One region of the Arthrobacter sp. 92 genome, then DNA from elsewhere that is predicted to be linked to it. Evidence: riboswitches for the same ligand, from Rfam matches in the RefSeq annotation. Region 1 holds a riboswitch; the other holds the start of a gene.
What was found. Region 1 has a riboswitch for glycine ahead of gcvP (aminomethyl-transferring glycine dehydrogenase). Riboswitches for the same ligand answer to the same signal wherever they lie in the genome.

Region 1 (3,206 bases):
TGGATGGACACCTGGTCGTAGCCGGTGATCTCGGTGAGGTCCGCTTCCAGGCCCTCGATCAGTTCCCGCCAGCCCGCGGTCTGGGAGTCCGGCGCGAAGGGGTGGATGGAGGCGAACTCCGGCCAGGAAATGGCCTCCATCTCGGCGGTGGCGTTCAGCTTCATGGTGCACGAGCCCAGCGGGATCATGGTGCGGTCCAGCGAGAGGTCCCGGTCCGAGAGCTTCCGGATGTAGCGCAGCAGCTGGGTTTCGGAGCGGTGGGTGTTGAACACCGGGTGCTGCAGGAATTCGGAGGTGCGCTGCACCGTCTCGGGCAGCTCGAAGCCCTGGGCCGCCACCACGGGACCGGCGCCAAAGGCGACGACCACCGCGGAGAGAACCTCCGCCGTCGTGGTTTCATCGACTGACACGCCAACCGTGTCCGCATCGATGAAGCGTAGGTTGATGCCGCGGGCCTCGGCGGCGGTGATGACCTTCCGGGCTTTGCCCGGCACGCGGACTGTGACGGTGTCGAAGAAGGACTCGCTCACCAGTTCCCGGCCCGCGATCTTCAGCGTGGCGGCGAGGGCGCGGGCGTTGTTGTGGACGGTCTCGGCGATCGCCTTCAGACCGTCAGGTCCGTGGTAGACGGCGTACATCGAGGAGACGATGGCCAGCAGCGCCTGAGCGGTGCAGATGTTGGACGTGGCCTTTTCACGGCGGATGTGCTGCTCGCGGGTCTGCAGGGCCAGCCGGTAGGCCGGGACGCCGGCGTTGTCCTTGGAGACGCCGACAATGCGGCCGGGAAGCGTGCGTTCCATGCCTTCGCGCACCGCCATGTAGGCCGCGTGCGGGCCGCCGAAGAACAGCGGCACGCCCAGGCGCTGCGTGGAGCCGACGGCGACGTCCGCGCCCTGCTCGCCCGGAGGGGTGAGCAGGGTCAGGGCCAGGAGGTCCGCTGCCACGGTGACGAGCGCGCCGCGGTCTTTGGCCTCTGCGATCACGGCCGTCTGGTCCCAGACCTGGCCGGAAACGCCGGGCTGCTGCAGGACCACACCGTTGATGTCGCCGTCGGGCAGTCCCTGGGACAGGTCCGCTATCTCCACATCGAAGCCGAGCGCTTCGGCGCGGCCCTTGACGATGGCGATGGTCTGCGGGAGGCAGTCGGCGTCCAGGACGGTCTTGCCGTCACGGGCCTCTTTGTTCTTGTTGGCGCGGCGCATCAGGAGCACGGCTTCGGCCACGGCGGTGGCCTCGTCGAGGAGCGACGCGTTGGCCACCGGAAGCGCGGTGAGGTCCTGGACCATGGTCTGGAAGTTCAGCAGCGCCTCGAGCCGGCCCTGGGAAATCTCCGGCTGGTAGGGCGTGTAGGCGGTGTACCAGGCGGGGGCTTCGAGGATGTTGCGGCGGATCACCGGCGGCGTGACGGTGTCGTAGTAGCCCTGGCCGATCATCTGCACGGCCGTCTTGTTCTTGGAAGCGAGCTTGCGCAGCTCGGCCAGCACCTCAACTTCGCTGAGGGCGCTGTCGAGGCTGAGCGGCTTTTCCTGGCGGATGGAGGCGGGTACTGCGTTGTCAACGAGGCCGTCTACGGTGTCGTAGCCGACGGCCTTGAGCATGGTGTCGATGTCTGTTTGGCGGCGCGCGCCGATGTGGCGGTCTGCGAACGTGGACGGGGTCGACTGAATCGTCATGAGGAACTCCATAATTCAGGTGGCGCCGGAGTGCCACGATGATTCGGGTTCCTCCCCGCTCTGTATTGGACCTGAGAGTTTCCGCGTTGCCTGCTGTTAGCAGGCGCCACTTGCACCGTCGGTGAGCCCGGTTTCCCGGACTGCTTTCCAGAGTTGCCTTGCCGCGGCGGTACGTGGGCCTGAGAGATTCCTGGGGAGGATTTGCTCCTACGGCGCCTGCTGAACGTACCGGCAGGACTCTCCCGCCGCAGATCATAAGCTGTGCCACTTGTCGGTGACACGGCTCACACTGTAGCTTGCGCTCGGGCAGCAACGCAAGAGCCCGCTTCAAAATGTCATTCGCTGCCCTGCAGTCAACTGACCAAGGAGTCGGCAGGGCCGTCTGCTCGGTGGGGAGATGACCCTTGGCTCCGACCGCGCGCCGGTAGGGGGCGTCTACAAACTCATCGAAGGCACCGCCACTCAGGGATAGAGCGAAGCCCTCGGAATCTTGGTCCTGAACTACCCCCTACCTGAACCAATGACATGCCGGCCCACTTGCGCAAACGCCGTAGGCTTTCCCCTCACCGCCGTGGTCTCCCTGCAGGTCAGACCCAAATCCATTTCGGATGTGCTGGACCGGCTCAGCGGTCACGAATCAGCCCCCATGGTCACGATGGTTACTGGTCAGGCCCCCGTGGTCTTTCACGGAGTCTTTCATGATCCCAGGAGTCCGGCCGATTTCATCACCAAGGACATCGGCGCACTCCCGGCATTCAGCCCATGGACACCAAGGTGGCCATCGCCGTCACGCGGCGCTACTGGATGGACCGCGACGGACCGCACATCGGCGATCAGGTTGAAGGACCTCTGAGACGTTAGCCCGCTTTCCCTGCGGCCCCCTGAATAGCCTGCACAGGGCGCACGTCTCAGGCGCTGGAGAGCCGGTACCGGTGGTCAAATCCGGGACAGCGCGTGCAGGGTTCGGTTTCGGCTGGTTGCCTGCCGGTGCCCCTGTGGCGGGTTCTTGCGGTGTGGTTGTGGTCAAAACCATATGGAGGCTGTAGGGGGAGGAGCCTGCGGTCCTGCCTGTGCGTGGGCGGGGTGGTCCCAGTCGGCCCAGTCCTGGGGGCGGGTGGTGGGTCGGGCGAGGAAGTAGCCTTGGGCGCCGCTCACGCCGAGTGCTCCGACAGCGGCGAGTTCGTCTTTGGTTTCGATTCCTTCGGCGATGAGCGCTGCTCCGAGCTGTTCGGCGAAGCCGACCATGGCCTCGACGAAGGCGTGGCGGAGGGTGTCCGTGTCGATTCCGGCGATGAGGCTGCGGTCGAGTTTGATGATTTCGGGTTGAAGTTCTTTAATCCGGTGGAGCGAGTCGAAGTATGAGCCGGCATGGTCGAACGCGAGCCGGACCCCGCGCCCTCGCAGTGGTGCCAGTGCCTCGTTCAGGGCGCGGGCCTGCTCCGGGCTCAGCGCTTCGGTGAGTTCAAGGACGATGCGGTCCGGGGCCAGCAGGGATTCCTCCAGCAGGCCCGGTAGCAGCGGGTCCAGACAAGT
Region 2 (3,206 bases), 1.1 Mb from region 1:
ACGTCGCCGCCGAACTGCCCGGGCTGGGCCAGACCCACCAGGGCATTGAGGTTGGCGCCGTCGATGTAGACCTGCCCGCCGGCGGCGTGGACCGCGTCGCAGACCTCGCGGACGTCGGCGTCGTACACCCCGTGCGTGGACGGGTAGGTGATCATGATCGCGGACAGGACGTCCTGGTGCAGTTCGATCTTCGCAGTGAGGTCCGCGTGGTCGATCGTGCCGTCAGAAGCGGTCGCCACGACAACGACCTTCATGCCTGCCAGCACGGCCGAGGCGGCATTGGTGCCGTGGGCGGAGGCCGGGATCAGGCAGATGTTGCGCTGGTCGTCGCCGCGGGAACGGTGGTAGCCGCGGATCGCCAGCAGCCCGGCGAGCTCGCCTTGGGATCCGGCGTTGGGCTGGATCGAGACCTGGTCGTAGCCGGTGATCTCGGTCAGCTGGGCTTCGAGGTCCCCGATCAACTCGCGCCAGCCCTCGGTCTGGGACTCGGGCGCGAAGGGATGGATGGAGGCGAACTCCGGCCAGGAAATGGCCTCCATCTCTGCCGTGGCGTTCAGCTTCATGGTGCACGAACCCAGCGGGATCATGGTGCGGTCCAGGGCAAGGTCCCGGTCCGAGAGGCGGCGGATGTAGCGCAGCAGCTGGGTTTCGGAACGGTGGGTGTTGAACACCGGATGCTGAAGGTAGTCGGACGTGCGCTCGACGGCGGGGTCCAGGCCGAACCCATCGACGGAATCCACCACGCTGGCGCCGAACGCGGCAACGACGTCGGCGACGATGGCCGCCGTCGTGGCTTCATCGGTGGAGATGCCGACCGTATCGGTGTCGATGGCGCGCAGGTTGATGCCCTTGGCCTCGGCGGCCGCGATGATTTCGGCAGCCTTGCCCGGCACGGACACGGTGACGGTGTCGAAGAAGGACGTGTGCAGCACATCCAGCCCAGCGGCCTTCAGTGAGGCGGCGATGGTCCTGGCGTGGCCGTGGACAGCTTCGGCGATGGCTTTGAGCCCGTCGGGGCCGTGATAGACAGCGTAGAAGGAGGCCACGATGGCCAGCAGCGCCTGGGCGGTGCAGATGTTGGAGGTGGCCTTCTCGCGGCGGATGTGCTGCTCGCGGGTCTGCAGCGCCAGCCGGTAGGCGGGGACGCCGGCGTTGTCCTTGGAGACACCCACGAGGCGGCCGGGCATGGAGCGCTCAAGGCCCTTCTGGACCGCCATATACGCGGCGTGCGGGCCGCCGAAGAACAGCGGCACGCCGAAGCGCTGGGCGGAGCCGACGGCGATGTCCGCGCCCTGCTCCCCGGGCGAGGTGATCAGCGTCAGGGACAGCAGGTCGGCGGCCACCGTCACGAGTGCGCCGCGTTCCTTGGCGTCCGCAATGACAGCCGAGTGGTCAAACACGCGGCCTGAGGCACCGGGCTGCTGCAGCACGACGCCGTTGATGACGCCCTCGGGCAGGCCTTTGGACAGGTCCGTGACCTCGACCTCGAAGCCCAGGGCTTCGGCCCGGCCCTTGACGACCGCAATGGTCTGCGGCAGGCAGTCGGCGTCGAGGACAGTCTTGCCGTCATGGGCCGTCTTGTTCTTGTTGGCGCGTCGCATCATCAGCACTGCCTCGGCCACGGCGGTGGCTTCGTCCAGCAGCGAGGCATTGGCGATGGGCAGGCCGACGAGGTCCTGGACCATTGTCTGGAAGTTCAGCAGCGCCTCGAGCCGGCCCTGGGAGATCTCCGGCTGGTAGGGCGTGTACGCGGTGTACCAGGCCGGAGCTTCGAGAATGTTGCGGCGGATCACCGGCGGGGTGAGGGTGTCGTAGTAGCCTTGCCCGATCATCTGCACGGCCGTCTTGTTCTTCGCGGCCAGCTTGCGCAGTTCGGCGAGGACTTCCACTTCGCTGAGGGCTGCGGCGAGCGCGAGGTCGGAATCCTGCCGGATGTCCTTCGGAACGGCGGTATCCACCAGGGCGTCGACAGTGTCGTAGCCGACGGCCTTCAGCATGGCGTCGACGTCGGACTGGCGGCGGGCGCCGATGTGCCGGTCAACGAAGGACGTGGACGCTGGGGTAACAGTCACAAGGAACTCCATAACTCAGGCGGCGCAGGGTACGCCACATCGATTCGGGTTCCTCCCCGCTCTGTATTGGACCTGAGAGTTTCCGCGCAGCCGTGCTCTCGCATGGCTCCGCTTGCACCGTCGGTGAGCACGGCGTGACCAGAACCGCCGTCCTGAATATCCAAGGGACGGTGGGTTCGGGCAGCCTGCTGCTTTCCAGAGTTGCCTTGCCGCGGCGGTACGTGGGCCTGAGAGGTTCCTGGGGAGGATTTGCTCCTACGGCGCCTGCTTGTACCTACTTGCAGAACTCTCCCGCCGCAGATCAAAGGCATATTAAATTAGCGGTGACAACTGTCACAACTGCCATTGTCCTATGCCTGAGACGCGTCTGCAAACTGTGAGGCGTCGGCCCGCTGTCCCCGACGGCGCCACCGCACTATCAGTCCCGCAGCCTCTCCACGGCGGCCAACAGGCTCTCCACATCACCGCTCAAGCCAGCCGCCGATCCCCCGGGCCCGCTGGCGAGCATGGCGTTAAAATACAGGCCATCGCCCATGTAAAGGACAGCTTTGGCCATCGCGGGCCCGACGTCGGCGGCCAGCAGTTCCAGCCAACTCTGCTGGACGGCGGCAAAACGGTGCAGTGTTTCCTTGTGCGCCACCTCCGCGAGGCGGGTAGCCGCCACAAAGACCCGGTCCAAGGGGGTGTCTGCCCACAACGAAGACTTGATGAAGTAGGCGGCCGCCCCTTCCGGCGCCACGGACATTGCTTTGACGTCCTCGGCCACCAGGCGGTCCATACGCTCGAGCAACACCGAAATCATGGCCTCCTTGTTGGGGAAGTGGTAGAGCAAACCGCCCTTCGAAACGCCGGCCCTTTTGGCCACCGCATCCAAGGTGGCGGCCCGCTCACCGACCTCAATGAGGAGGGATTCGAAGGCGTCGAGGACGGCTTCACGTGCGACGGGTTTTCTGGCCATGGTTCCTATCATGCCCGCTGCCGCGGGGTCATTTCTTAACTATACCGTCCAGACGGTATAGTTAAGCCATGGCAATCGCATCGACCCCCCGCACGCGGGATTCGCTACCCAAGCGTTCTGATGCCGCCCCCCGCCCGGACCGCGGACCCGGGCGGGACTGGCTGGCGCTGGGGCTG

Region 2: linked by a shared signal. The riboswitch ahead of gcvP (aminomethyl-transferring glycine dehydrogenase) and the one ahead of gcvP (aminomethyl-transferring glycine dehydrogenase) in region 1 are both predicted to bind glycine.

The regions. Positions count from the first base shown of each region.
Region 1 is NZ_CP189863.1:2,063,485-2,066,690, forward strand. It holds gene gcvP (aminomethyl-transferring glycine dehydrogenase) at 1-1,685, opposite strand, end outside; glycine riboswitch at 1,724-1,829, opposite strand; glycine riboswitch at 1,831-1,928, opposite strand; gene ACP4XC_RS09460 (EAL domain-containing protein) at 2,697-3,206, opposite strand, start outside.
Region 2 is NZ_CP189863.1:915,992-919,197, reverse strand. It holds gene gcvP (aminomethyl-transferring glycine dehydrogenase) at 1-2,084, opposite strand, end outside; glycine riboswitch at 2,278-2,376, opposite strand; gene ACP4XC_RS04270 (TetR/AcrR family transcriptional regulator) at 2,491-3,030, opposite strand; gene ACP4XC_RS04265 (MFS transporter) at 3,099-3,206, shown strand, end outside.